Regions from separate parts of the Comamonas sp. F1-6 genome, predicted to be linked through region 1. Evidence: predicted binding sites of a transcription regulator. Region 1 holds the regulator's gene; each other region holds the start of a gene.
What was found. Region 1 encodes FNR, which switches genes on or off when oxygen is low (the NO sensors DNR and NnrR bind a similar motif). Its sites were predicted from a motif close to TTGATNNNNATCAA; they were not measured.
Positions count from the first base shown of each region.

Region 2: adhP (alcohol dehydrogenase AdhP) is a predicted target of FNR. The motif match lies at 1,667-1,680, and genes of this name have one in related genera.
Region 3: AAIL66_RS05465 (OmpW family outer membrane protein) is a predicted target of FNR. The motif match lies at 6,425-6,438, and genes of this name have one in related genera.

Region 1 is NZ_JBCPWN010000004.1:153,253-162,685, forward strand. Features, by position in the region: gene AAIL66_RS06000 (cation-translocating P-type ATPase) at 1-1,196, shown strand, start outside; gene ccoS (cbb3-type cytochrome oxidase assembly protein CcoS) at 1,196-1,333, shown strand; gene ccoN (cytochrome-c oxidase, cbb3-type subunit I) at 1,397-2,833, shown strand; gene ccoO (cytochrome-c oxidase, cbb3-type subunit II) at 2,853-3,485, shown strand; gene AAIL66_RS06020 (CcoQ/FixQ family Cbb3-type cytochrome c oxidase assembly chaperone) at 3,503-3,640, shown strand; gene ccoP (cytochrome-c oxidase, cbb3-type subunit III) at 3,668-4,579, shown strand; gene ccoG (cytochrome c oxidase accessory protein CcoG) at 4,662-6,104, shown strand; gene AAIL66_RS06035 (FixH family protein) at 6,231-6,536, shown strand; gene AAIL66_RS06040 (hypothetical protein) at 6,794-7,057, shown strand; gene fnr (fumarate/nitrate reduction transcriptional regulator Fnr) at 7,121-7,843, opposite strand; gene hemN (oxygen-independent coproporphyrinogen III oxidase) at 8,112-9,433, shown strand, end outside.
Region 2 is NZ_JBCPWN010000002.1:82,940-92,372, forward strand. Features, by position in the region: gene AAIL66_RS02630 (glutathione S-transferase family protein) at 1-302, shown strand, start outside; gene AAIL66_RS02635 (multifunctional CCA addition/repair protein) at 362-1,624, shown strand; gene adhP (alcohol dehydrogenase AdhP) at 1,862-2,896, shown strand; gene trxC (thioredoxin TrxC) at 2,959-3,393, opposite strand; gene AAIL66_RS02650 (DUF2905 domain-containing protein) at 3,603-3,803, opposite strand; gene AAIL66_RS02655 (tripartite tricarboxylate transporter substrate binding protein) at 4,012-4,998, shown strand; gene AAIL66_RS02660 (SAM-dependent methyltransferase) at 5,019-6,146, opposite strand; gene AAIL66_RS02665 (SDR family oxidoreductase) at 6,156-6,941, shown strand; gene AAIL66_RS02670 (dihydroneopterin aldolase) at 6,967-7,338, shown strand; gene ttcA (tRNA 2-thiocytidine(32) synthetase TtcA) at 7,332-8,327, shown strand; gene AAIL66_RS02680 (DUF4136 domain-containing protein) at 8,411-9,127, shown strand; gene AAIL66_RS02685 (DUF2501 domain-containing protein) at 9,230-9,433, shown strand, end outside.
Region 3 is NZ_JBCPWN010000004.1:23,938-33,370, forward strand. Features, by position in the region: gene AAIL66_RS05440 (AAA family ATPase) at 1-961, shown strand, start outside; gene AAIL66_RS05445 (DUF5682 family protein) at 1,131-3,704, shown strand; gene AAIL66_RS05450 (VWA domain-containing protein) at 3,707-4,912, shown strand; gene AAIL66_RS05455 (hypothetical protein) at 4,946-5,155, opposite strand; gene AAIL66_RS05460 (DUF808 domain-containing protein) at 5,299-6,318, shown strand; gene AAIL66_RS05465 (OmpW family outer membrane protein) at 6,522-7,136, shown strand; gene egtD (L-histidine N(alpha)-methyltransferase) at 7,667-8,599, shown strand; gene egtB (ergothioneine biosynthesis protein EgtB) at 8,586-9,433, shown strand, end outside.

The DNA of each region.
Region 1 (9,433 bases):
GGCCCACCGACCCGGTCAAGGCCATGATGGTGGCCGTGGCCGTGCTCATCGTCACCTGCCCCTGTGCGCTTTCGCTGGCCACGCCCGTGGCCATGCTGACGGCGGCCGGCACCCTGGCGCGCAGCGGCGTGCTGGTGCGCAATCTGCATGGGCTGGAGGCGCTGGCCGCCGTGGATACGCTGGTGTTCGACAAGACCGGAACGCTGACGCGCGACGGCCTGGTGCTGCGCGCGCTGACACCTGCTGAAGGTCAAAACACTGATGAGCTGCTGGCGCTGGCCGCCTTGCTGGCGCGCCAGTCCATGCATCCCGCTTCCAAGGCACTGGCGCAGGCGGCCGAGGTGGCCGAACTGCCTGCCAGCGCATGGCTGCTGGATTCCGTCCAGGAAATCGCTGGCAGCGGCCTCGATGTCTGGGTGCAGGCGCGCAGCAATACCGCCTTGCGCCGCCATCTTCGTCTGGGCTCGGCCGCGCATTGCGGCGTGCCCGAGCTGGCTCCACATGAGCCAGGGCAGAGCGTGATGCTGGCCGAGGAATCGAAAGGTGGCTGGCTGCCCCTGGCGCAGTTCCATCTGAGCGAGGACGTGCGTCCCGAAGCGGCCCAGGTCATTGCCGACCTCAGGCAGCAAGGTGTGGCGGTGCAACTGCTCTCGGGTGACCGCTCTGCAGCGGTGCAAACTGTGGCCGCCAAGCTGGGCATAGAGCAGGCGCAGGGCGACTGCAAACCGCAGGACAAGCTGGCCGCCATGCAGGCGGCACAGGCTGCAGGGCATAAGGTTGCCATGGTGGGTGACGGCCTGAATGACGGCCCAGTTTTAGCCGGAGCGCATGTCTCTTTTGCTTTTGGTAAAGCAGTGCCGCTGGCACAATCGCAAGCAGACTTCGTGGTACTGGGAGACAGCCTGGAGTTAGTGTTGCAAAGCCTGTTGCTGGCCCGACGGACCCTGTCCGTGGTGCGCCAGAACCTGGGCTGGGCAGCAGCCTATAACGCGATCTCTATTCCTCTGGCCCTCGTGGGCTGGATGCCTGCCTGGCTGGCAGGGCTCGGCATGGCGCTGAGCTCCTTGCTGGTCGTCGCCAACGCAGCCCGTCTTGCACGTGCGTTGCCGCTGCAGGCTGCAGATAGCAACGCGTCCGCCCCCGCGCACCTTGCGCCGCGGGGCACCGTCATGCCACTGACTCAAGGAGGCCATTGATGGACATTTTGTATGTATTGATTCCGCTGTCGGTTGTTCTGGTCATGGCCATTGTGGCTGCCCTGTGGTGGGCCGTGTACCGGGGCCAGTTCGAGAGCGTGGAACAAGAAGGCGAGCGCATTCTTCGCGACGATTGATGTGGCTCAACGAGCCCGACCAGAAACCAATGAACACTTTGCAAGATATCTAAGAGGTGCCCGATGGAAGCAACAAATAACAATGCTGTCTATTACGACGACACCGTCGTAAGACAGTTCTCTATCATGGCCGTGGTATGGGGGGTGGTAGGTATGGCGGTGGGCGTGTTTATCGCGTCCCAGCTGGCCTGGCCGGAACTCAACTTCGGCATTCCATGGCTGAGCTACGGACGTCTGCGTCCGCTGCATACCAATGCCGTGATCTTCGCTTTTGGTGGCTCGGCGCTGTTCGCGACCAGCTACTACGTGGTGCAACGCACCTGCCAGACCAAGCTGTTCATGCCCAAGCTGGCCAGCCTGACCTTCTGGGCCTGGCAACTGGTTATCGTCGGCGCGGCCATCAGTCTGCCTCTGGGTTACACCCAGGGCAAGGAATACGCCGAGCTGGAATGGCCTCTGGACTTGCTGATTGCCGTGACCTGGGTGTCCTATGCCATCGTGTTCTTCGGCACTATCGGCATCCGCAAGGTCAAGCACATCTATGTGGCCAACTGGTTCTTCGGTGCTTTCATTCTGGCCGTGGCCCTGCTGCACATCGTCAACAATATTTCCATCCCCGCCGGCTGGATGAAGAGCTACTCGGCTTACGCCGGCGTGCAGGATGCGATGGTTCAGTGGTGGTACGGGCACAACGCCGTGGGCTTCTTCCTGACCGCCGGCTTCCTGGGCATGATGTATTACTTCATCCCCAAGCAGGCGGGCCGTCCCGTGTATTCGTATCGCCTGTCGATCGTGCACTTCTGGGCGCTGATCTTCACGTACATGTGGGCGGGTCCTCACCACCTGCACTACACCGCTTTGCCTGACTGGACTCAGTCCGTGGGCATGGTGTTCTCGCTGATCCTGCTGGCTCCCAGCTGGGGCGGCATGATCAACGGCATCATGACGCTGTCGGGTGCCTGGCACAAGCTGCGCGACGATCCCATCCTGCGCTTCCTGATCGTGTCCCTGTCGTTCTACGGCATGTCCACCTTCGAAGGCCCGATGATGGCCATCAAGACCGTGAACGCGCTGAGCCACTACACCGATTGGACCGTGGGCCACGTGCACTCCGGCGCTTTGGGCTGGGTGGGTCTGATCACCATGGGCTCTCTGTACTACCTGATCCCTCGTCTGTTCGGCCGCGAGAAGATGCACTCCGTGCCCGCGATCGAGCTGCACTTCTGGATGGCGACCATCGGCATCGTGCTGTACATCGCCGCAATGTGGATTGCCGGTGTGATGCAGGGCCTGATGTGGCGCGCTGTCAACCCCGACGGCACGCTGACCTACACCTTCGTGGAAAGCGTGAAGGCGACCTATCCCTTCTATGTGATTCGCGTGACTGGCGGTCTGCTGTATCTGGGCGGCATGCTGGTGATGGCATGGAACACCTGGAAGACCGCAATGGCCGGCCGTTCCGTCAAGGTGGCAGTGCCTGCCGTGGTGGCTCACGCCTGAGCATTGAGGAGCAAAAGCAATGTCTGATCAAAATAACGCAGCTCCCAAGAGCTTTTCGCACGAGAAGATCGAGACCAGCAACTTTTTGCTGATCGCGCTGACGCTGTTCGTGCTGACCATTGGCGGCCTGGTGGAAATCGTGCCGCTGTTCTTCCAGAAGTCCACGACCGAAGCCGTGGCGGGTCTCAAGCCCTACACGCCGTTGCAGCTGATGGGGCGCGACGTCTATCTGCGCGAGGGTTGCTACAACTGCCACTCGCAGATGATCCGCCCCTTCCGCGCCGAGACCATGCGCTACGGCCACTACTCGGTGGCTGGCGAGTTCGTCTACGACCACCCCTTCCAGTGGGGCTCCAAGCGTACCGGCCCCGACCTGCATCGCGTGGGCGGCAAGTACAGCGACGAATGGCATCGCATCCACCTGAACAACCCGCGTGACGTGGTGCCCGAGTCCAATATGCCTGCTTACCCCTGGCTGGAAGCCAACAAGGTGGATGACACGGCCGTGGCAACGCGCATGAGCGCGCTGCGCAAGGTGGGCGTGCCGTACACCGATGCGGAAATCGCCGGTGCTCAGGCCGAGGTCAAGGACAAGACGGAGATGGAGGCAGTGATTGCCTATCTGCAGGTCCTTGGTCGCGCCGTCAAGTAAGAGAGAAAGGGCTGGAAATGGATATCACCACCATGCGTATCGTGGCCACGCTGGCATCGCTGGCGTGTTTCGTGGGCATCTGGTGGTGGGCGTATGCCCGCCGCAACCAGGCCCGTTTTGACGAGGCAGCTCAGGTTCCATTCCTGGAAGACTGAGTCTGATCACCACAACGAGAACATCCCATGAGCGATTTCATTAACAATTTCTGGTCGGTGTATGTCGCGGCGATTACGCTGATCGGCATCTTTGGCTGCTTGCTGCTGCTGATTCTGGTGGCCCGCAAGAAGGTCGTTCCCTCGGGCGACAACACCACAGGCCATGTCTGGGACGAAGACCTGCGTGAACTCAACAACCCCATGCCCAAGTGGTGGATGGGTCTGTTCGTGATCACCGTGGTTTTCAGCCTGGGCTATCTTGTGGTCTACCCAGGTCTGGGCGGCTTCGGCGGCAAGCTGGACTGGAGCCAGACCGGCGCCTACGACAAGGAAATGGCCAAGGCCAAGGCGGACCTGGAGCCTCTGTATGCCAAGTTCACCAGCATGCCCACCGAAGAAATGGCCAAGGATCCTCAGGCCATGGCCATTGGCGAGCGTCTGTTCATGAACAACTGTGCGCAATGCCACGGCTCTGACGCTCGCGGCAGCAAGTCCTTCCCGAATCTGGCGGACGGCGACTGGTTGCATGGCGGATCTCCCGAGAAGATCAGGGAGACCATCACCAACGGCCGTATCGGCATGATGCCGCCCATGGCGGCAGCCGTGGGCTCGGCGGAAGATGTGCGCAATGTGGCGCACTATGTGCTGAGCCTGTCGGGCAGCCCTCACGATGCCGTCAAGGCTTCGCAGGGCAAGTCCAAATTCGTGGCCTGTGCGGCTTGTCACGGCATGGACGGCAAGGGCAACCCCGCGCTGGGTGCTCCTAACCTGACCGACGACATCTGGCTGCATGGCTGGGGCGAGGCGGCAATCGTGAACATCGTCAACAACGGCAAGCACAATGAGATGCCTGCCCAGAAAGAGAAGCTGACGGAGGCGCAAATTGCCGTGCTGGCTTCCTATGTCTGGAGTCTTTCGAATACGCAAAACCAGAAGTAATGCGTTTTGAAAAGGCGGTGCCCTGGCACCGCCTTTTTCGCGTTTCAATTTTCAGTAATTACAAAAATATTAAGGAACTGCGATGCCGTGCGATCAGGGGAAGCCCCGAAAAGTCATACCGATCACGCCTGAGCCTCATGAGGGCGGGCCTGAGCTGGTGCCTATGTTCGCTTCCGAGCAAAAAGTGTACTCACGCTCTATTAGCGGCGTGTTCTCACGGTGGCGCTGGGCCATGGTGTTTCTGACCCAGATCGTCTTCTACGGCCTGCCCTGGCTGCAGTGGGGCGAGCGCCAGATGGTGCTGTTCGATCTGGGGGCCCGGCGCTTCTATCTGTTCGGACTGGTGCTGTACCCGCAGGACTTCATCTATCTGACGGGGCTGCTGATCATCAGCGCACTGGGGCTGTTCCTGTTTACCGCCGTAGCCGGGCGTCTGTGGTGCGGCTTCTCCTGTCCGCAGACGGTCTACACCGAGATCTTCATGTGGATCGAAAGCAAGGTCGAAGGCGATCGCAGTGCCCGCATGCGTATCGACAAGAGCGGCTGGACTTTGGAGAAGATCTGGAAAAAGTCGCTCAAGCAGTTTCTCTGGATCGCTCTATCTCTTTGGACAGGTTTCACCTTTGTCGGCTACTTCGTGCCCATCCGTGAGTTGGGTGTGGAGTTGATGGCCTTCCAGGGCAACTGGCAGATCTTCTGGGTGGCGTTCTACGGCTTCGCCACCTACGGCAACGCCGGCTATATGCGCGAGCAGGTCTGCAAGTACATGTGTCCCTATGCACGCTTTCAGAGTGCCATGTTCGACAAGGACACCATGATCGTCAGCTACGACGCCGAACGTGGTGAAGCTCGCGGCCCGCGCAAGAAAGACGTCGACTACAAGGCACAGGGCCTGGGGGACTGCATAGATTGCAAGCTTTGCGTTCAGGTCTGCCCCGTGGGCATCGATATCCGCAAAGGGTTGCAGTACGAATGCATCGGCTGCGGTCTGTGCATCGATGCCTGCAACTCCGTGATGGACAAGATGGAGTATCCGCGTGGCCTGATCCGGTTGACCACTCAGAATGCCGTGGCAAAGGCCTGGAAGCAGGTGCAGGTGATTCGCCGCATTTTCCGCCCGCGTGTGCTGATCTACTCGGCCGTGCTGGTGGCCCTCAGCGCCGCCATGATCGCCAGTCTGGTGCTGCGCGAGCCGCTCAAGGTCGACGTGATTCGCGACCGTGCTGCGCTTTCGCGCATCGTGGCGGGCGGCAAGCTGGAGAACGTCTACCGTCTGCAGATCATGAACGCCACCGAGTCCGAGCAGCGCTACCGTATCAGCGCCGTGGGCCTGGAGAATCTGGAAGTCGCATCCGAGCAGGAAGTGAGCGTTGGCCCGGCAGAGACACGCGGCATTGCGGTGCGGCTGCAGATTCCGTATGGCTCGGCAACTCCCGGCTCGCACCCCGTACACTTCAATGTGGATGCAGTGACTGCCGGAGCAGGGCGTATTTCCGAGAAGACGGTGTTCCTGGTGCCGCGTTAATGCCAGGTCTTGCCGGTCTTCGTGAGCCATCACGGAGGCCGGACAAGGGCACCGCCAATCGGCAACAATTTATGCCACCCTGCCATGCGTGCTCGGGTGGTCAGAATTTTGGAAAGAGGTTTCATCATGTCGGCAGCACAAGCCAAGGTCTCGCAAACGGCCAAGATCATCCACCCCGAGGACGGCAAGCCCTGGTGGAAGTTTGCCCATGTCTGGCTCATCATCGCCGGCCCGGTGATCGTGGTGATTGCCGGCTTTGTCACCGCATACATCGCACTGAGCAGGCCCGATCCCGTGATTGACCCTGACTACTACCGCCATGGCATGGAAATCAACCAGCGCCTGAGCGAAAGTGAAAAAAGCCTGGCCCCAGCAGTCACCGGCCGCAATCATGCGGCCACGCCAGCCAAGGACCATCCGCTGGATCGCTGAGCGCTCCGGCGCTTGCTCCGCCAAGGTCGCTTTTGCGGCCTTTTTTGTTGCCAATATCAAAATCAGAGCGTGTTATGCATGCTCCGTCTAACGTTGATGTAGAAGTAAATGATTTTTTGATATTCGGATTGCGCAGGATGCTACTGAAAAGAGAGTAATTCAGGGTTTCCCGCCACGGTGCATGCCCGCAGTCCTGCATGAACGGTCACCACTGTTGTGCAAAATATGATCAAGCCCACAGCCCAAGGAGAATCAGGATGGATGCTCGACGCTGGATGTGGATTGTCTGGCCGGCCTTTCTGGCGGCGGCAATCATGGAGATGGTGGTTTTTGCCTTTGTGGACCCGCTGGATGTGCACTGGCTGGGCTCCCCACTGGACTGGTCGCGCCAGGCCATCTATACGGTCGCTTTTTTTGCCTTCTGGGTCGTGACGCTGATTGGAGGTGCGATGACGGTGATGCTGGGGCGCTCCGTCAGCGATCTCAATGGCGGCATCGTTTCCGAGCCTCTGCCCGAGTAACTCGCCCAGATAAAAAAGCCCGCTGTCCGCGGGCTTTGTCTTGAGAGTGTCTGTCGAATCGGTTCAGCTCTGGCATTGCTGGCTGTTGACGATGCGTTTGAGCGCCTCGGTATCCAGGATGCGCAGGTGGCGCTGCTTGACTTCCACAATGCCTTCCTCTGCAAATTTGGAGAAGGTGCGGCTCACGGTCTCGAGCTTGAGGCCCAGGTAACTGCCGATTTCTTCGCGCGTCATGCGCAGCACCAGTTCCGACTTGGAAAAGCCGCGTGCCGACAGGCGCTGGACCAGGTTCAACACAAAGGCCGCCAGGCGCTCCTCGGCACGCATGCTGCCCAGCAGCAGCATCACGCCATGCTCGCGCACGATTTCGCGGCTCATGACCTTGTGCACATGGTTCTGCAGGGCCGTGACCTCGCGCGAGAGCTGCTCCAGTTTGTCAAACGGCATGACACAGACCTCGGCGTCTTCCAGGGCCACGGCATCACAAGTGTGGTGGTCGTTGACGATGCCGTCCAGACCAATGATTTCGCCAGCCATCTGAAAGCCTGTGACCTGATCGCGTCCGTCTTCGGTGGCCACGCTGGTCTTGAAGAAGCCGGTTCGAATGGCATACAGAGAGGTGAACTCTTCGCCATTGCGAAACAGCAGCCCGCCGCGCTTGACCTTGCGGCGCGTGGCCACAATCTCGTCAATGCGCTCCATTTGTTCATCGTCCAGGCCCATGGGCATGCACAGTTCACGCAGATTGCAGTTGGAGCAGGATGCTTTGATGGTCTGAAGATTCATGGGCTTTTTGCAACGGCGCAGACAGACACAGAGTGGAGAGTCGCGCTGGTCATTGACCTCGTGGTTGAAGATGAGATGGATCAAATTGTCGCAGCACTTGCCTTGAGGTCTCTTGATTTTCATCAAGGACAGGGTGATTGCCTTGGGGCACATTGCCTGTATTCGTTCAAAAACATGCGCTTTTGCCTATTTTGGGCATGATTTTCAGGATCTGATTTCCATTGAAATCTGCTCTATACAGAGTGTGGGCGCACCCTAACTCCCAGTTATGACCGCAGTCACGCCTGAGTTGCTGAGCCGCTTTGATATCCCCGGCCCACGCTACACATCGTTCCCAACAGCCGACCGTTTTGTTGAGGCTTTTGGTGCAGACGACTACATACTGGCACTCAAGCAGCGCAAGACGCATTCTGGCTCGCGCGCTTTGCCCCTGTCCGTTTATGTGCATGTGCCGTTCTGTGAGTCGCTTTGCTATTACTGCGCCTGCAACAAGATCGTGACCAAGCATCACGAGAAGGCTGCCGAGTATCTGGACTACCTGAGCCGCGAGCTGGCCATGCATACCGAGCATTGCGGCAAAGGTCAGCTCGTAAGCCAGCTGCATCTGGGCGGAGGCACACCGACCTTCTTCAGCGATGCCGAGTTGCAGCAGCTGATGGTTTTGATGCGTGAACATTTCAAGCTGGATCCCGCGGGCGAGTACTCCATCGAGGTCGATCCGCGCACCGTCAGCAACGAGCGGCTGAGAGCTCTCAAGGACATGGGGTTCAATCGCCTGAGCTTTGGCGTGCAGGACTTTGATCCCGCGGTGCAGAAAGCGGTGCACCGCGAGCAGCCCGCCGAGCAAGTCTTTTCGTTGGTGGCCGAGGCGCGCCGCCTGGGCTTTGTCTCCATCAATGTGGACCTGATCTACGGGCTGCCCAGGCAGACGCCCGAGTCTTTTGCGCGCACGCTGGCACAGGTCAATGAGCTGCGCCCCGATCGCATTGCACTGTATGCCTATGCGCATCTGCCCGAGCGTTTCAAGCCGCAAAGGCGTATCGAATCGGCAGACCTGCCCATGGGACAGGACAAGCTGAACATGCTCTCCGGCGCAATTGATGCATTCATGGATGGCGGCTATGTCTATGTAGGCATGGACCACTTTGCGCTGCCTGACGACTCTCTGGCCATTGCCAAGCGCCAGGGGCGCCTGCATCGCAACTTTCAGGGCTACAGCACCCAGCCTGATTGCGATCTGATTGCACTGGGCGTATCGGCTATCGGCAAGGTGGGTGCGACCTACAGCCAGAACGTCAAGACTCTTGAAGAGTACTACGATGCCGTCGATGGAGGCATGCTGCCCGTGCAGCGCGGACTGGCGCTTTCGCGTGACGATCTGGTGCGCAGAGCCGTCATCATGTCCATCATGTGCCAGGGTTCCGTCCTGTATGAGCCCATGGAGCAGGCCTGGCTTATCAATTTCCGCGAGTACTTCGCTGCGGAGCTGGATGCGCTGGCAGAGATGCAGCGCAACGGCTTGGTCGAGCTGTCCGTCGAGGGCTTCAAGGTCACTGGCCTGGGCTGGTTTTTTGTGCGCGGAGTAGCCAT
Region 2 (9,433 bases), on a different contig from region 1:
GAGCCCGGCTCTGGGCCGAGCATGCCGATCTGCGCAGCGATGTCCAGCAACTCGAAGAGCTCTGGACCCCGCTGCTGAGCGCTGCCAGCGGCCCCATGCTGTTTGGCCAGTTCAGCATTGCCGATGCGTTTTTTGCGCCGGTGTGCATGCGCATCAACAGCTACGGCCTGCCGACCTCGGCCCCCGTGCGCGCCTATGTGCAGCGCGTCACCCAGTTGCCAGCCACCCAGGAATGGATTCAGGCCGCGCTGGCCGAGCAGGACTTTCTGCAGTTTGAAGAGCCCTATCGTCAGCAGCGCTGAGGCCTGGCTCCCGCGATTGCGGTATCTGCAGGCCCGCTCGCAGCCACTACCATTGCAGCATGAGTGAATTCAAGGTTTTCAAGGTAGGCGGTGCGGTGCGCGATGCATTGCTCGGCCTGCCCGTCAACGATACGGACTGGGTGGTGGTTGGCGCCACGCCGGAGCAGATGAGCGCGCGCGGCTTCGTACCCGTGGGGCGCGACTTTCCGGTGTTTCTGCACCCCCGGACCCATGAGGAATATGCGCTGGCACGCACCGAGCGCAAGAACGGCATGGGCTATCGCGGCTTTGTGGTCCACACCGCCGCCGATGTGACGCTGGAAGAAGACCTGGCGCGGCGCGATCTCACCATCAACTCCATCGCTGCTCCCGCAGACTGGACAGGCAACGGCAACCTCGAAGACCTGGTGGACCCCTACCACGGCCAGCAGGATCTCAAGGATCGCGTGCTGCGCCATGTGACCGATGCCTTCCGCGAAGACCCGGTACGCATTCTGCGTCTGGCCCGCTTTGCGGCGCGCTTCACCGATTTTTCCGTCGCGCCCGAGACCATGGAACTCATGCGCGAGATGGTGGCGGCCGGAGAGGTCGATGCCCTGGTGCCCGAGCGCGTGTGGCAGGAAATCAGCCGCGGCCTGATGGAGGCCCGGCCCTCGCGCATGTTCGAGATCCTGCGCGAATGCGGAGCGCTGGTCCGGCTGCTGCCCGAACTCGACAAGCTCTGGGGCGTGCCCCAGCGCGCCGAATACCACCCCGAGATCGATTGCGGCGTGCATGCCATGATGGTGCTGGACATGTCGGCCCGCTTGCAGGCACCGCTGTCCGTGCGCTTTGCCTGCCTGTGCCATGACTTCGGCAAGGGCACCACTCCGGCCGATGTGCTGCCCCGCCATATCGGCCATGAGCAGCGCAGCGCCCGCCTGCTGCTGCAGGTCTGCGAGCGCTGGCGCGTGCCCAACGACTGCAAGGAGCTGGCCGAGGTCGTGGCGCGCGAGCATGGCAACATCCACCGCAGTCACGAACTCAATGCCGCCGCCCTGCTGCGCCTGCTCGAGCGCTGCGATGCCATACGCAAGCCCCAGCGCTTCGAGGAAGCCCTGCAGGCCTGCGAATGCGACGCGCGCGGACGTCTGGGCTTTGAAGATGTGGCCTATCCGCAGCGCCAGCGCCTGGGCAATGCCCTGAAAGCGGCGCTTGCCGTGGAAACCGGCCCGGTCGCCCAGACCGCAGCGCAGCGCGGCCTCAAGGGCAAGGCCATCGGCGACGCAGTGAGCAAGGCGCGCGAGCAGGCGATTGCCGCCTATCTGGAGGACGGCGCCTAGCCGTCCGCGCGCCAAGGCCCAGAAGGCAGGGATGGGCGCGGCTTGAGTTAAGTCAAAGAAGCTATGCTGCAGCCATTGCACAGTACGAGACGGCTGCGGCGGTTCGCTCCGCCCGGGCCATGCAGCAGGTCACGAAGCCCGCTGCAACACCCATTCCATACCGTTATGGTTCTTTGACGGGCAAGTGTCCGGCCCACAGGCCGCGGCCTTGCCCTCTTGCTTCAAGGAGGTGCTCTGATGTCCTTACCCCAGACCATGAAAGCCGCCGTGGTGCGTTCCTTCGGGAAGCCGCTCACGATCGAAGAAATGCCGGTACCCCGACCGACAGACGATCAGATCCTGGTCAAGATCGCTGCTTCCGGCGTCTGCCATACCGATCTGCATGCGGCCGAAGGCGACTGGCCCGTCAAGCCTCATCCACCCTTCATTCCCGGCCACGAGGGCGTGGGCTACGTGGCTGCGGTGGGCAAGAACGTCAAGCATGTCAAGGAAGGCGATCGCGTGGGCGTGCCCTGGCTGCACAGCGCCTGCGGCTTCTGCCGCCACTGCATAGGCGGCTGGGAAACCTTGTGCGAATCTCAGACCAATACCGGCTATTCGGTCAACGGCGGCTTTGCCGATTACGCACTGGCCGATCCCAACTATGTGGGCCATCTGCCGTCCAACGTGAGCTTTATCGACGTCGCCCCCGTGCTCTGCGCCGGAGTCACTGTGTACAAGGGCCTGAAGGTCACCGACGCCAAGCCCGGCGACTGGGTGGTGATTTCCGGCATCGGCGGCCTGGGCCATATGGCTGTGCAATATGCCAAGGCCATGGGCTTCAACGTCGCGGCGGTCGACATCGACGACAGCAAGCTCGCGCTGGCGCGCCAGCTGGGCGCAACCGTCACCGTCAACGCCATGAACACCGACCCGGCGGCCTATCTGCAAAGAGAGATCGAGGGCGCCCATGGCGTGCTGGTCACGGCCGTGTCGCCCAAGGCTTTCGAGCAGGCTCTGGGCATGGTGCGTCGCGGCGGCACGATTTCGCTCAACGGCCTGCCACCTGGCGATTTTCCGCTGCCGATTTTCTCCATGGTGCTCAAGGGCATCACGGTGCGCGGCTCCATCGTCGGCACGCGCCTGGACCTGCAGGAGTCGCTGGACTTTGCTGCTCAGGGCAAGGTCAAGGCCACCGTATCCACCGACAAGCTGGAAAACATCAACGACATCTTTGCCCGCATGCACGAAGGCAAGATCGAAGGCCGCGTGGTGCTGGACATCGCCGCCTGAGCCAGGCTAACCGGCCCCGAACCGGGGCCGGGTGAGCGGGCCGACTCGCGCGAAGCCGCCGCTCAGATCACCGAGCGCACCCAGCGCACGATCTCCGAGGCAGGCAGTGCCCCGGAGATGCGTGCCAGTTCCTTGCCTTCCTTGAAGACCACCATGGTCGGAATGCTGCGAATGCCCAGCGGTGCTGCAGCCTGTGGATAAGCCTCGGTATCGAGCTTGGCCAGTTGCGCCTGCCCCGCCAGTTGCTGGGCCGCCTGGGCAAAGGCTGGCGCCATCATGCGGCAGGGGCCGCACCAGGGGGCCCAGAAATCCACGACCACGGGCAACTGGCTGCGGCCGGTGTGCCGGGCAAAGCTGTCGTTGTCCAGGGCCACGGGCTCGCCCGTCACCAGCGGCTGGTGGCAGCTGCCGCAGTCAGGCTGATTGCTCAGCTGCTCTTTGGCGATGCGATTGGTGGTGTGGCAGTGAGGGCAGACGTAGTGCAGGGATTCGGACACAGGGGCAACCTTTCTAGGATTTACGCAAAAAAGAATGCGACAACGGCCTGCCTCCTGGGACAGTCGCCTTGCCTGAACCCGCTTTGCGTAAGTCGTACTTTCTTTGGCAATACCTGACGGTGCCAGCAGGCACTGCTCGGGCTCAGGTTCGTATGTGCAGCCAAAGCCTGCAGATTCAAGTCGGCCCGCCTCAGAACGTGTTCACGCTCTCAGAGCTTCACAAAGCGGGCAATCAGCGCCGCCACCACGCTGAGCAGCACGGTGCTGGCCACCGGCAGGAAGAACTCCTTGCCGAACAGCCGGAAACGGAAGTCGCCGGGCAGACGCCCCAGCCCTATGCGCTGCAGCCAGCCGTGCAGCCCGTTGACGAGCAACAGGGCCAGAAAAATGACGATCAACCAGCGAATCATGAGACCGCAAGTATAGGGGCGCACTGTCCTGACGGCCTGCGCGCCCATGCTGTCAGGCAGCCATTCCGTTTATGCATGACATGCTTCCCAAAGATTGATTGACCTCAATTCCCCCCTCTGCCCATGATGTCCAAGCCCTGCGCCATGCAGGGCCCGGGCCCATGCGTCTGCCGTCACGGCCCGCCAACAACAAACAACGAGACATACCGTGCCCCAGACCTTTTCACGCAAACAGTTTCTTCTGACCGCAGCGCTGCTGGGCGCCAGCCTAGCCCTGCCGGCGGCTGCCGACAGCTTCCCCAATCGCCCGCTCAAGCTAGTCGTGCCTTTCTCGCCCGGCGGCAATACCGATGTCGTGGCGCGCCTGGTCGGCCAGGGTCTGGCCGAGGCCCTGGGCCAGCCGGTCGTGGTGGAGAACGTCCCCGGAGCCAACGGTGCCATCGGTGCCAGCCGCGTCGCGGCTGCCGCCAATGACGGCTACACGCTGCTGTTCGGCACGGCAGGCACGCAAGCCATCAATCCCAGCCTGTACCGCAATCTCAGCGAGAAAAGCCTGGACGACTTCGAGTACGTAGCTCTGGTGACCTCGATTCCCAACGTGCTGGTGGTCAACGAATCGAAAACACCGGTCAAATCGGTGGCCGAGCTGGTGAGCTACGCGCGCGAGCGCCGCACCGGCATGAGCTATGGCTCGCCGGGCATGGGCTCCACCGTGCATCTGTCGGGTGAGCTGCTCAAGAGCGCCGCCAAGCTGGACCTGGTTCACGCGCCTTACAAGGGCAGCGCTCCGGCCCTGACCGATCTGATCGGCGGCCAGATCGATTTCATCTTCGAGAACATCACGCCGGCACTGCCCTTCATCCAGGGCGGCAAGCTCAAGGCGCTGGCCGTGACCTCGGCCGAGCGCCTGCCGCAGCTGCCCCAGGTCCCGACCATGAAGGAAAGCGGCTTTCCGTCCTTTGTCACCGCCACCTGGAACGGCGTGCTGGCCCCCAAGGGAACACCACGCGCCGTGGTTCAGCGACTTGAAGCCGCCACGCTCAAGGTGGCCAACAGCCCCGAGTTCAAGGCCAGGGTCGCGGCCCTGGGCGGCGAACCTCGTCTGCTCGGCTCAAGCGCGTTCCGCGACTTCACGCGCACCGAGTACAAGCACTGGGGCAGCATCATCCAGGCCGCCAAGCTCGAAAAGCAGTGAGCTCGGCGGGCGCGCAGACGCTACAGCCGATGCGTGCGGTCGCCCTGCACAAAGCCCAGCGGCATCCAGGGCTCCACGCCCTTGGACAGGGCAACAACCTTGAACAGCTCACCCATCTCGTGCTCCATGACCAGCTTGGAGGCCATGGAGCGGGCCTTGATACCGACCGCATCGAGCTTGGGCGCAAGCCCACAGTTGATGAGAAAGTGCGCCTGATTGGTATAGCCCAGCACGTCGAAGCCCGCATCCTGGGCCGCCACGGCGGTGCCCGTGAAATTGACGTGGGCGGTGATGTCCTTGAGGCCGACCAGCACCAGAGGGTCGTTGTCCACCTGATGCTGGTAGTGGCAGACCAGGGTCCCCATATGGCGCTGCTCGTGGTAGTACTCGCTCTCGCCAAAGCCGTAATCGATAAAGAAGGCGGCACCGCGAACCAGACGCTCGCCCAGGGTGTGGATAAATGCCTCGCCCTGGCGGTGGATTTCGGTCAGAAAATCATGCGGACCACCGATATCCACAGGCGGGCGCAGTTCGGTGGGACGGTCTTCCCAGGCAAAAACCGCCTCATCGCCGCCTGCGCCGAGCACCACGCCGCGCTCATGCCATTGGCCTGCGGTGCGCTGCAGCAGCTGCACCGGCATGGCATCCAGCACCTCGTTGCCGATGATCACGCCCTCCATGGCGTCCGGCAGCGCATCCACCCAGCGCACCAGATGTTCGTACTTGGCCAGCGCCAGCTTCTGGCGCGCGCGCAGCGTTCCCGAGAGATCGACAATGGTGTAGCGCTCGGGCAACGCACCCTGAGCCGCCAGCTCGTCGAGGATCTGCAGCGCCAGCGCGCCGGTTCCCGCGCCGAACTCCCAGATCTCGCGGGTATTCGTTTTTTGTAGCGCTTCCCGTAACTGGGACGCCACCAACTGGCCAAAAATAGGCGAAATCTCCGGAGCCGTCACAAAGTCGCTGCCCGACTCCGGCATGGCGCCGAACTTGGCCGTCTCATTGGCGTAATAGCCCAGGCCCGGTGCATAGAGCGCCAGCTCCATGAAACGGTCGAAAGGCAGCCAGCCGCCCACGGCGGCAATCTCCTTGGCAATGCGGGATTGCAAGGCGCTCGTTAAACTTGAGGGTTCTGTCGTCACAACCCGCATTTTCCACGAATGTCCTCACCCGCCCGACCACGCACAGTATTGGTGACCGGTTCCGCCCGTCGCCTTGGACGTGACATGGCCCTGGCCCTGGCCCGCGCGGGCTGGCAAGTGGCTGTGCACTATCGCGACTCCCGCGAGCAAGCCATGCAGACCGTGGCTTCCTGCGCGCAGCTGTCGGGCGACAGCGCGGCTTTTGACGCGGACTTCTTTGACGAGGAATCGGTGCGCTCGCTGGTGCCGCGTGTGGTGGAGCGCTTTGGCCGCATCGACGCCGTGGTCAATAACGCCTCGCTGTTCGAGCATGACGATGCCCAGAGCTTCAGCTATGTGGCGCTGGAAGCGCATATGCGCAGCAACACGGGGGCGCCCATATTGCTGTCCCAGGCTCTGCACGCCCATGTGCAGGAGCGTGCGGCGGCGGGCGAAGAGTCGGCCCAGGGCGCCGTGGTCAATGTGCTGGACCAGAAGCTCTGGAACCAGAACCCCGATTTCCTGAGCTACACCCTCTCCAAGGCGGCTCTGGAAGCCGCCAACACCATGCTGGCCCTGGCGCTGGCGCCAAGCGTGCGCGTGGTGGGCGTGGCGCCGGGCCTGACGCTGACCAGCCATATGCTGAGCCAGGAAAAGTTCGAGACCCTGCACGCCATGAGCCCGCTGGGACGCTCCTCCTCGCCCGAGGACATTGCCGCCGCCGTGTGCTTTGCACTGGAAAACCGATCCATGACGGGCACCACCATGCTGGTCGATGGCGGCCAACATTTACAGCGCTTCGAGCGCGATTTTTCGATGATGTGAGCCCGTCGAGGCCGCACCCTTTTCCATGACTTCCACTTCCGGACAACAGATTCTCACGCTCACCGGGCTGCGCTTTGATGCCAGCCTCGGGATTCTTGCGCATGAGAAACAAGAGCCCCAGCCGATCCAGGTCGATGCCGAACTCAATCTCGGCCCCCAACCCCTGGCTCCGCGCGATGACGACATCCTTCATGTGCTGGACTACCGCAAGGTGCGCCAGATCATCATCGACGAATGCACCTCCGAGCATGTGAACCTGCTCGAGAGCCTGATCGGCAAGCTGGCCCAGCGCCTGCTGCAGCTGCCCGGCGTGCGCGGCGTGCGTGTGAAAATTGCGAAGCTGGAAATTTTTGACGACTGCGAAGTAGCCATTCGCATCGAAACCGGACAATGGTGAACCCCATGAATGCAGTAAACGACAACCCCTGGATTGCCGAAGAGGCAGAAGCCGCCGATGCTGCGGCCGCAGAGAGCGCCAACGGCGAAGAAGCCGCCAAGCCCGGCAAGATCAAGATCGAGCGCGAACAGATCAAGCTCGAAAAGCGCCTGTGCCGCGAAGTGGGCAAGGCCATCCTCGACTACAACATGATCGAGGAAGGCGACAAGGTCATGGTCTGCATGTCCGGCGGCAAGGACAGCTACACCCTGCTCGACATTCTGCGCAAGCTGCAAAAGCGCGCGCCCGTGAAGTTCGACATCGTGGCCGTGAACCTGGACCAGAAGCAGCCCGGCTTCCCCGAGCATGTGCTGCCCGAGTACTTCCAGAGCATCGGTGTGGACTATCACATCGAGAACCAGGACACCTACAGCGTCGTCAAGCGCGTCGTGCCCGAAGGCAAGACCACCTGCGGTCTGTGCTCGCGCCTGCGCCGCGCCATCCTGTACAAGGTGGCCGACCAGTTGGGCTGCACCAAGGTGGCCCTGGGCCATCACCGCGACGACATCGTGCAGACCATGATGCTCAACATGTTCTACGGCGGCCGCATGAAGGGCATGCCGCCCAAGCTGGTCAGCGACGACGGCAAGCATGTGGTGATCCGCCCCCTGTGCTATGTGCCCGAGAAGGACACGACGCGCTGGGCCCAGTACCAGAACTTCCCCATCATTCCCTGCAACCTCTGCGGCAGCCAGGACGGCCTGCAGCGCGTGGCCGTGGGCAATATGCTGCGCGAGTGGGACAAGAAGTTCCCCGGCCGCATCGAGAGCATGTTCCGCGCCATGGGCAACATTGTCACCACGCACATGATGGACCCCCAGTTGCACGACTTCAGGAACGCCAAGGCCACGGGCATTGCCGATCCCAACGGCGACATGGCCTTTGACCATGAAGAGCTGCCAACCATGGCCGCCCTGCCCGGCGGGGTACAAGTGGTACAACTGTCCTGAGCGGACTTTTGAACTAAAACCGGACCCTGCTGTCCAATCAAAGGCCCATCCCATGGGCCTTTGTCGTTTTCAGAGAAATCATCATGAACCTGCGCAAAACATCCTTACACTGGATCGGCCTTGCGGCCCTGACTGCGACGGCCCTGCTGGCCGGCTGCAGCACGGTGCGCGAGGTCAACAGCACGGTGCAGAGCTTTTCCGCACTGAACACCATCCCCGTGCCGGCCACCTACCGGCTGGAGACCCTGCCCTCGCAGCAGGGCCAGGTGAACTTCGCGGCCGTGGAAGCCCAGGCCCAGCATGCGCTGGCCCGCGTCGGCCTGACGCGCGATGACTCGCGCGCCAGCCTGGTGGTGCAGATCAGCGCCATGGCCCGCTATGCGCGCGACTGGGCCAGCTGGCCCTATTACGACCCCTACTGGGGCCCGCGCTGGGGCTGGGGCATGAGCTACGGCCGCGGCTTCGGCTGGGGCTTTGGCGGCGGCATGATGTTCAACGAGCCGCCGCTGGAGTATTACCGCGCCGTGAGCATCGTCATGCGCGATATCAAGACCCAGCAGATCGTCTACGAAACCTCGGCCCAGCGCCAGGATGTGTGGACCGACGACCCGGCCATCTTCGGCATTCTGTTTGATGCTGCGCTGACGGGCTTCCCCAAGCCGCCGCAGGGCCAGCGCAATGTGCGCACCGTCATCCAGCCGCCGGCAGCGCAGCCTGCCAGCGGCGCGCCTGCAGCCCCCGCGCAGCCCGCCGCATCGGTCACGCCAGCCGCCCCGGCCACCGTGGCTCCGGCACGTTGATTTGCAATCTTCAACAGTTGCCGGGCCTGCCGCGTGCTAACGTGCAGCTCGCTTTGAACCAGGGCCTCCTGCCTGGGCCCTCGCCATGAAAAGGATGAAGTCATGAAGAAATTTGCTCTCTCCAGCCTGCTTTGCGCCACAGTGGCCGCGGGTGCCTTCAGCGCCCATGCCAGCGGCCTCGGCGACGCCTTGCGCGGTCAGCTGGGCGGCGGCGCGGCCGAGAGCAGCTCCAGCGCTTCTGGTCTGGGCGGCATGCTCGGCGGCTCCGGAGGCTCTTCGGCACTGTCGGCCCTGGGCCTGGGCAAC
Region 3 (9,433 bases), 130 kb from region 1:
GTATCTGATGGGCGGCAAGCTCAGCAACGGGTTTGAGCTCAGCCCCAAATACATCGGCAATCCGCGCCTGATGGAGATTGCCGTGTCCACGCTGGCCACCGACCGTGCCTTGCTGCTGTATGGCGTGCCCGGCACGGCCAAATCCTGGGTGTCCGAGCATCTGTCTGCGGCTGTGAGCGGCGATTCGACCATGCTGATCCAGGGCACGGCCGGCACCAGCGAGGAGCAGCTGCGCTATGGCTGGAACTATGCCCAGTTGCTGGCCCATGGTCCGTCCGAGAAAGCGCTGATTCCCAGTCCGCTGGTCCATGCCATGAAGCTGGGCAAGATCGCGCGCATCGAGGAGCTCACACGTATTCCCGCCGATGTGCAGGACACGCTGATCACCGTGCTGTCCGAAAAGACACTGCCCGTGCCGGAACTGTCCATGGAGTTCCAGGCCGTGCAGGGCTTTTCGGTCATTGCCACGGCCAATAACCGCGACAAAGGCGTCAACGAGTTGTCGAGCGCACTGAAGCGCCGCTTCAACACCGTGGTGCTGCCTGTGCCTGCATCGCAGGACGAGGAGGTGCAGATCGTCACCAAGCGCGTGGCCGAGCAGGGGCGGGCGCTGCAACTGCCCACCGAGCCGCCTGCGCTGCAGGAAGTGCGTCGCGTGGTGCAGATCTTCCGCGAGCTGCGCCACGGCCAGACCGAGGACGGCAAGACTGTGCGCGTGAAGTCGCCCAGCTCCACGCTGTCCACGGCAGAGGCCATCTCGGTCATCAACAGCGGCATGGCACTGGCCGGCCATTTCGGCGATGGCGTGCTGCGCGCGGCCGATGTGGCCTCGGGCCTGCTAGGAGCGGTGATCAAGGACCCGGTGCAGGACACGGTGGTGTGGAAGGAATATCTGGAGACCGTGGTCAAGGAGCGTAGCGACTGGAAGGATTTGTACCGCGCCTGCCGCGAGCAACTGTGAGTTGTGCTGCAGTGAATGCAGCTCTTGATACGTCGTTGCATCACCTCGCCCTAGCGTTGCGACTGTCTTCGGTGATGACGCCTCGTTTCAACGGTCCATCTTTGATGGGCTGAGCTGTCTTCACTGCCAGAGATCTTGCTATTCCTTTCTTGAGCCGTCTGACAAGCCCATGGCCACTTCCGCTGATTTTGTTCATTTCTTTGGCATACGCCATCACGGCCCGGGCTGCGCGCGCAGCCTGTTGCAGGCGCTGCAAGCACTGCAGCCCGATTGCCTGCTGGTGGAAGGCCCGCCCGAGGGGGAGGCGCTGCTGCCCATGCTGCAAAGCGCCGAACTGCGCCCGCCCGTGGCCATGCTGGTCTATATGCAGGACGAGCCCAGCCAGGCCGCGTTCTATCCGTTTGCCGAGTTTTCACCCGAATGGCAGGCATTGCAGTGGGCCAGTTGCCAGGGTGTTGCCACGCGCTTCATCGACCTGCCCCAGACCCATGGCATGGCCATCGAGTTTGCGCGACGCGAAGCGCTGAAGAAGGCGGCACAGGAGGCAGAGGATGCTGTGCAGGCGGCGGCTGTCCCGGACTCGGAGCAGGATGCACCGGATGTCGCGGAAGCCGCAACGCTGGCCGATATGCAGGATGGCGACGAGCATGAGTTGCAGTTGGACCTTCCGGCACCGGCCCCTCAACACCTGCACCGCGATCCGCTGGACTGGCTGGCCCATGCCGCAGGCTTTGACGATGGCGAGAGTTGGTGGAACCGTCTGGTTGAGGAGCGCGGCGACAGCGAAGCACTGTTTGAAAGCATTGGCGAGGTGATGACGGCAGCTCGCGAAGAACTGTCCAAGGATGGCGAACATTGGCGCGGCGAGGAATACATGAAGCGCGAAGCACTGCGCGAAGCCCATATGCGCCAGTGCATTCGCGAGGCGATCAAGGCCGGTCACCAGCGCATTGCCGTGGTCTGCGGTGCCTGGCATGTGCCGGCGCTCAAGGCCAGCGTGACGGCCAAGGCCGACAGCGCCCTGCTCAAGGGCCTGCCCAAGGCCAAGGTGATGGCGACCTGGGCCCCCTGGACTTATCGCAACCTGGCCAGCAGCAGCGGCTATGGCGCGGGTGTGACTTCTCCGGGTTGGTACCAGCATCTGTGGCAGTGCTATCAATCGTCCCCGGGTTTTGAGTCAAATCAGCCTCAAACGTTTGATGGTAAAGCGCAAGCAGCTATCAAAAACGTGGTTTCTCCAGCCACGCTGCGCACGGCGGGCTGGCTGACGCGCGTGGCCCATCTGCTGCGCGACAAGGATCTGGACTGCTCCAGCGCTCACATCATCGAGGCCACGCGCCTGGCCGAGGGCCTGGCGGCGCTGCGCGGCCAGCCCATGCCCAGCCTGGAGGAGATCAACGAGGCCATAGTCACCGTGATCTGCATGGGCGAGGACGCACCGCTCAGGTTGATCGATGAGGAGCTGACCGTTGGTCATGTGCTGGGCCAGGTGCCCGCCGATGTACCCCAGGTGCCGCTGCAGCGCGATATCGAGCAGCAGCAGAAGTCGCTGCGTCTCAAGCCCGAGGCGGCAAGCAAGCTGCTGGCGCTGGATTTGCGCAAGGACACGGATCTGGCACGCAGCCATTTTCTGCACCGTCTGCGCCTGCTCGGCATTGACTGGGGCGTGCGCGCCACCGATGCCCAGCGCAACCGGGGTACCTTCCGCGAAAGCTGGCAACTGCAGTGGGAGCCCGAGCTGGCGGTGCGCATCATCGAGGCCAGCGTGCACGGCGCGACCGTGGCCCAGGCCGCCACGGCCAGGCTGCGCTCCAGCCTGACGCCCGAGACCTCGCTGCCCGAAATCGCGCAGGCCATCGACGATGCGCTGCTGGCCGATTTGCCGCAGCTGGTCGAGGCCCTGATTGCCACACTGGCCCAGCGTGCAGCCACCACGGGTGATGTGGCCCAGTTGCTGCAGGCCTTGCCGCCACTGGCCAATGTCTATCGCTATGGCAGTGTGCGCCAGACGGATACAGCCCTGCTGGCCGGCGTGATCGATTCGCTGATGCTGCGCGCCGCCATCGGCCTGCCTGTCGCCTGCATGGCCATGGATGAGGATGCTGCGGCCGCCATGAAGACCAAGGTGCTGGCGGCCCACGAGGCACTGCGGCTGCGCACCAGCGACGGCGATGCGCAGCAGGCGGTGGATGCCTGGCGCCTGGCACTGCGCAGCCTGGCCATGGGGGATGCCGCAGCGGCACTGCTGCGCGGCATGGCCTGCCGTTTGCTGCTGGACGAGCAGTTGCTGGAAAGCGCTGAAATCGTGCGTCAGTTCAACCGCAATCTTTCGCTGGGCGCGGCGCCCATGGATGTGGCCGCCTGGCTGGATGGTTTCCTGAACCAGCAGGCGCTGGTGTTGCTGCATGACGAGTCTATCTGGGGGGCGGTCGATGCCTGGCTCAGCGGTCTGGGCGAGCTGCAGTTTGCCCAGATTCTGCCGCTGGTGCGGCGCAGCTTCTCGACCTTCAGCAATCACGAGCGCCAAAGCCTGGGCGACAAGGTCAAGCGAACTCCTGTGGGGGGCGCTGCGGCACCTGGTCCTGCCGTGGGAGCTGCGGACGACGCCGCGCCCTGGGATGAGTCGCGTGCCTTGCGGGCCTTGCCCGTGCTCAATGAGTTGCTGGGATTGAATCTGCCCCAGGCGCTGATGGGACAAGCCCAGGCAGCTACCGATTTTGATGCGGCTGCGGCCAAGGTGTGACGATGAATCAAACAGCAAATTTGGCGACCGAGCCGCAACAGGAGTCCGAAGAGCTGCAGCCCACCACGCGGCTGCAGCGCTGGCGCATGGTGCTGGGCAGCCCCGCTGACGCCAGTTGCGGTGGTGTGACGGGTCGCTTGCAGGAGATGGACCAGGCGCTGGCCGCCTTGTATGAGGAAGACAGCAAGCTGGCATCGCGCAAGGGCGGACGCGGCAACTCCTCGCCCTCGGTATCGCGCTGGCTGGGCGATATCCGCAAATACTTTCCGAGCCAGGTCGTGCAGGTCATGCAGCGCGATGCCATGGAGCGTCTGAATCTGCGCGAGCTGCTGCTGCAGCCCGAGATGCTGGAGAATGTGCAGCCCGATGTGCATCTGGTGGCGGACCTGATTTCGCTGGGCTCGGTGATTCCGCAGAACACCAAGGCCACGGCGCGGCTGGTGGTGCGCAAGGTGGTGGACGAGCTGATGAAAAAGCTCGAGGAGCCCATGCGCAGTGCCGTGGCCGGGGCGCTGGATCGCAGCCAGCGCAACCGACGCCCGCGCCATGCCGAGATCGACTGGAATCGCACCATACGCGCCAACCTGCGCCACTGGCAGCCCGAATACAAGACCATTGTTCCGGAGACGCTGATTGGCTATGGGCGCAAGGCGCGTCGCCCGCAGCGCGAGGTGATCCTGTGCATTGACCAGAGCGGCTCCATGGCCAACTCGGTGGTCTATTCCAGCATCTTCGGTGCGGTGATGGCCAGCCTGCCGGCCGTGGCCACCAAGCTGGTGGTGTTTGATACGGCCGTGGTTGACCTGACGGAAAAACTCGACGATCCCGTCGATGTGCTGTTTGGCGTGCAACTGGGTGGCGGCACCGATATCAACGGTGCGGTCGGCTATTGCCAGGGGCTGATCAGCGAGCCGCGCAACAGCATTCTGGTGCTGATCTCCGACCTCTACGAAGGCGGTGTGGAGTCGGGCCTGCTGCGCCGCGCCAACGAGCTGGTGGAAGCAGGCGTGCAGTTCATCACGTTGCTGGCGCTCAGCGACGAGGGTGCGCCGGCCTATGACGCGGAACTGGCTGCCAAGCTGGCGGCACTGGGCGTGCCCTCGTTTGCTTGTACCCCCGATGCCTTTCCACAGCTCATGGCAGCGGCCATCCGCCGCGACGATGTGGCCGCCTGGGCGGCGACACAGGGCTTCAAGACCAGCAAATAAGAAGACTGCCCGAAGAAGGCTGCTTGTTGAGGCTCAGCCCGGCAGATCGATACCAAGCTTGGCCAGTCTGGCGGCCATCACATCGCGGCGGCGCGCGGCCTTGGCAGCGGTTTCGCTGACCGTTGCAATGGTCTTGGGACCTTTGCCCGCTGCGGCCTTGACCAGTTCCGCCTTCTTGGCAGCCTCTGCGGCAAGTTTGCGGTAGCTGGCAATCAGTTCGGCATGAGCGATGGCTTGAGTCACAGGGTTTCCGTTCGATGAGGGCGCTCATTGTCGCTGCAAAGCCTTGGCCGTGCTGATCGCGTAGGCGATTGGCAACTTCCTGCTGCAGTCGCTGCACGGTTTGCAGGCATGATAGTGGACATTGAAACCAACTGGGGAGTGCGATGGCAGGTGCCGGCCTTTTGATGCTGCTAGACGATATTGCAAGCATGCTCGACGATGTGGCCTTGATGACCAAGACCGCTGCGGGCAAGAGCACAGCAATCCTGGATGATGTGGCCACACAGACCAAGGTGGCGGTGCAGAAGACGGCCGGCGTGCTGGGCGATGATCTGGCTCTCAATGCCGAGCAGGTCACGGGAGTGAAGGCCAATCGGGAGTTGCCAGTGGTCTGGGCGGTGGCCAAAGGTTCGTTGATGAACAAGGCCATCCTGGTGCCCGCAGCGCTATTGATCAGCGCCTTTGTGCCCTGGTTGATCACGCCTTTGCTGATGGTGGGGGGCGCTTTTCTGTGCTTCGAAGGCGTGGAAAAGATCCTTGAGCTGTTTCACAAGCACAAAAAGCATGATGCGCATGATGCCGTGGTGGATGCCGAGGAGGCTGCCCATAAAGGTGTTGCGCCTTCATCGGTGCGTGCCGCGCGTGAAAAGCAGATGGACCCGATGGAGTACGAAAATCAGAAGGTCAAGGGCGCCGTGCGCACGGACTTTATCTTGTCGGCCGAAATCATGGCGATTGCGCTGGGTACGGTGTCCGCCAAACCCATCTGGGAGCAGGCCTCGGTGCTGATCGCAGTAGCTCTGGCCATCACCGTGTTCGTCTATGGACTGGTGGCCGGGATCGTGCGCATGGATGATGTGGGCGGCTGGCTGATGGCCAAGAGCAGCAGCGCTGCCAAGGCCATGGGCCGTGGTCTGATTGCTTTTACCCCGTGGCTGATGCGCGGGCTGTCCATCGTGGGCACGGCTGCCATGTTCATGGTGGGCGGTAGCTTGCTGGTGCATGGCATAGAGCCTGTCGAGCATTGGATAGAGCAGGTGATTGTGCCCACGGGCGGTATTGTTGCAGTGCTGGGACCGGTGTTGGTACATGTGCTGGTTGGGGCCGTCATTGGCGGTGCGGTTGTGGTGTGCATGGAGTTGTGGCACAAGCTGCGACCAGCCAGGGTGGCTCATCCGAATTGACGACTACCATCACTGCTGACGCAAATTTTTGCGCTTCATCAGTGTCCTGGGCGGACGTGGCCGATGGGCAACGTCCGCTTTTTTCTTTGCGGTGTTGGTGTGCGGGTTGACCTGGGACAAACCCGTGTGGCAGTGGCTTTGCTTCAATGGATGCCAAGGGATGCAAAGCATTGCACTCACCCAATTCTTCAAGGAAAGAACCCATGAAAAAGACTCTGATCGCGATTGCTGCTGTTGCCAGCGCCCTGACGGCCGGTACCGCTTTTGCCCAATCTTCGTTTGACGGCTCCAGCCCTTGGCAGGTTCGCGTGCGCGCTCTGCATCTGGACAGCGACAACGGTGGCGCTGCCGGAGACGCAGGCGTGAGCATCAACAACAAGTGGATGCCTGAGCTGGACGTGTCCTACTTCTTCACGCCCAACATTGCGGCAGAGCTGGTGCTGACCTATCCCCAAAAGCATGATGTGCGCCTGAATGGCGGCAAGATCGGTTCGCTCAAGCATCTGCCCCCCACCTTGCTGGCTCAGTACCACTTCACCAACTTCGGGGCCTTCAAGCCTTATGTGGGGGCAGGCGTGAACTACACACGCTTCTCGAACGTGGACATCCTGGATGGTGCCGTGACCGTGAAGAAGAACAGCTTTGGCGGCGCGCTGCAGGTCGGCTTCGACTATGCGCTGGACAAGAACTGGTCGCTGAACTTCGACATCAAGAAGGTGTATCTGGGTACCAAGGTCACAGGTGCAGGCGTGTTTGAAAACACCAAGTTCAAGGTTGACCCATGGCTGGTGGGTGTGGGCGTGGGCTATCGCTTCTGATAGCTTCACGGCAAAGAGTGTTCTTGTCTGCGGCCTTCTTCCCGCAGGCGAGGCACGCACCGCAGGCTCTGCGGTGCATCGGAGTCAGCAGGTCGGCATGGCCTGATGACTTCGGAGGCTAGGGTGTATGTTTAGATCGGTATTCCGCCAGCGCGGGGTACCGATTTTTTTTGCTGAATTCTTTGGCCAGTATTGACTTTGTCAGCATTGCTGCATGCGCATGCAGTAAAAGGATCGCTGGCTTCAGTCCTACTTCTGCCGATTGCCGGCCGCGCTAGGCTGAGGGCCTAAGAACGTGTTTACGATCTCCTTGCACTCCAACGCGGTAAGCACGTTCTAAAGCAGGCTTGGCAGTGATGGCGCGGGCAATGGCTGCATCGCGCGATCAGCTCATCAGGAGGATCAGCATGCGCGCGACACCGGACAGGCAGGCAGCATCGATAGAGTTTGCATCACGCGCAGGGCGCATTCCATTGCCTCTGGCGTCCTCGTTGAGACCTCCACCGCTTCAGGACGAGGGTTGCAGCTTCATGGACGCGTATGCCCCCCCGACGCATCTGCGCTATGAGCTGGCGCAGGGGCTGATGCAGCGGCAGGCGCAGATTTCTCCCAAGTTCCTATATGACGCGCATGGCTGCGCCCTGTTTGAGCAGATAACCGAGCTGCCCGAGTACTACCCCACAAGAACCGAGGCTGCCATCATGACCCGGTTCGAACCTGAAATAGCCGAGGCCATGGCGGGTTGCCAGGTGTTGATAGAGCTGGGAGCGGGCAATTGCGAAAAAGTGCGACGCCTGTGCCGCAGCGTGGGGCCGCAGCAGTTTCTGGGAGTGGATATTGCGGTCGAGTTTCTGCAGGCCGCTGTGGCCAGGCTGGAGCATGACTTCCCGCGACTTACGGCTCGTGCGGTTGCGGCGGATTTCACGGGGGACTGGCATTTGCCTTCAGGCGTGCCACAGACACGGCGTGAGCTGTTCTATCCTGGCTCCTCGATCGGCAACTTCGATACGCAGCAGGCTTTGCATATGCTCGGACATATGCATTCACTTCTGGGGGGCGACGGCGGGCTGCTGATTGGCATTGATCTGCCCAAGCCGGTACCGGTTCTGATAGCCGCTTACGACGATGAGCAGGGCGTCACAGCCGAATTCAATCTCAATGTGCTCAATCATGTGAACCGTCTGCTGGGCAGCGATTTCAATCTTCAGGACTGGACGCATGAGGCGCGCTTCGACAGTCGGACATCGCGCATAGAGATGCATTTGCGCGCCCGTCGCCCCGTCATGGTGTGCTGGCCTCAGGGCCTGCGCTATTTTGCTCAGGGCGAGACCATCCATACGGAGAACAGCTACAAATACCCGCTGTCCGATTTCCTCTCCATGCTGGCATGCGCGGGATTTGCCGAACCCAGGGTCTGGACCGATGAGCAGCAATGGTTTGCCGTCATTCATGCCCAAGCCTGAAACCATGGTGCGGCCATTTTTCATGGCACCTGCTGCCAGGGACTGGATAGTGCTGGCGCAGCAGTTCGAGCGGGTGAGGGCCTGCACGCAAAAGCTGGCTGCGCCCTTGTCTGCAGAAGACGCCTGCGTGCAATCCATGCCGGACGCCAGTCCTGCCAAATGGCATCTGGCCCATACCAGCTGGTTCTTTGAAACCTTTGTACTGGCCGTGCACCAGCCAGGGCATCAGGCTTTTGACGGCAGTTTTCGCATGCTGTTCAACTCCTACTACCAGCAGGTGGGTGAACGCCATCCCAGAGCCCAGCGGGGCTTGCTGACCAGACCGGCTCTGGCGCAGGTCATGGCCTATCGCGCTGTGGTGGATGAGCAGATGCTGGCGCTGATGGCCGCCATGAAAGAGAAAAGTCCGACGACGCAGCAGGTCGTTGCTCAGCTCGTCGCATTGGGCTTGCAGCACGAGCAGCAGCATCAGGAGTTGATGCTCACCGATATCAAGCATTTGCTTTCTTGTCACCCGCTCTGGCCTGCTTATGCGTCAGATGGGGTGGCAGAGGAGAATTGCGTGCAGGCCTATGCTGATCTCACATGGCTGCCACTTGAGGCAGGCATCTACAGCATAGGTCATGGCGGCGGCAGCTTTGCGTTTGACAATGAAATGCCCAGGCACAGTGTCTATGTGCAAGCAGCGCAGATTGCATCGAGGCCCGTGAGCAATGGCGAGTTTCTGCGCTTTGTGCTGGACGGCGGCTACAGCCAGCCTCAATGGTGGTTGGCCGAGGGCTGGGACTGGTGCCAGGCCCAGCAACTGAGCCACCCCTGGTACTGGAGGCAAGC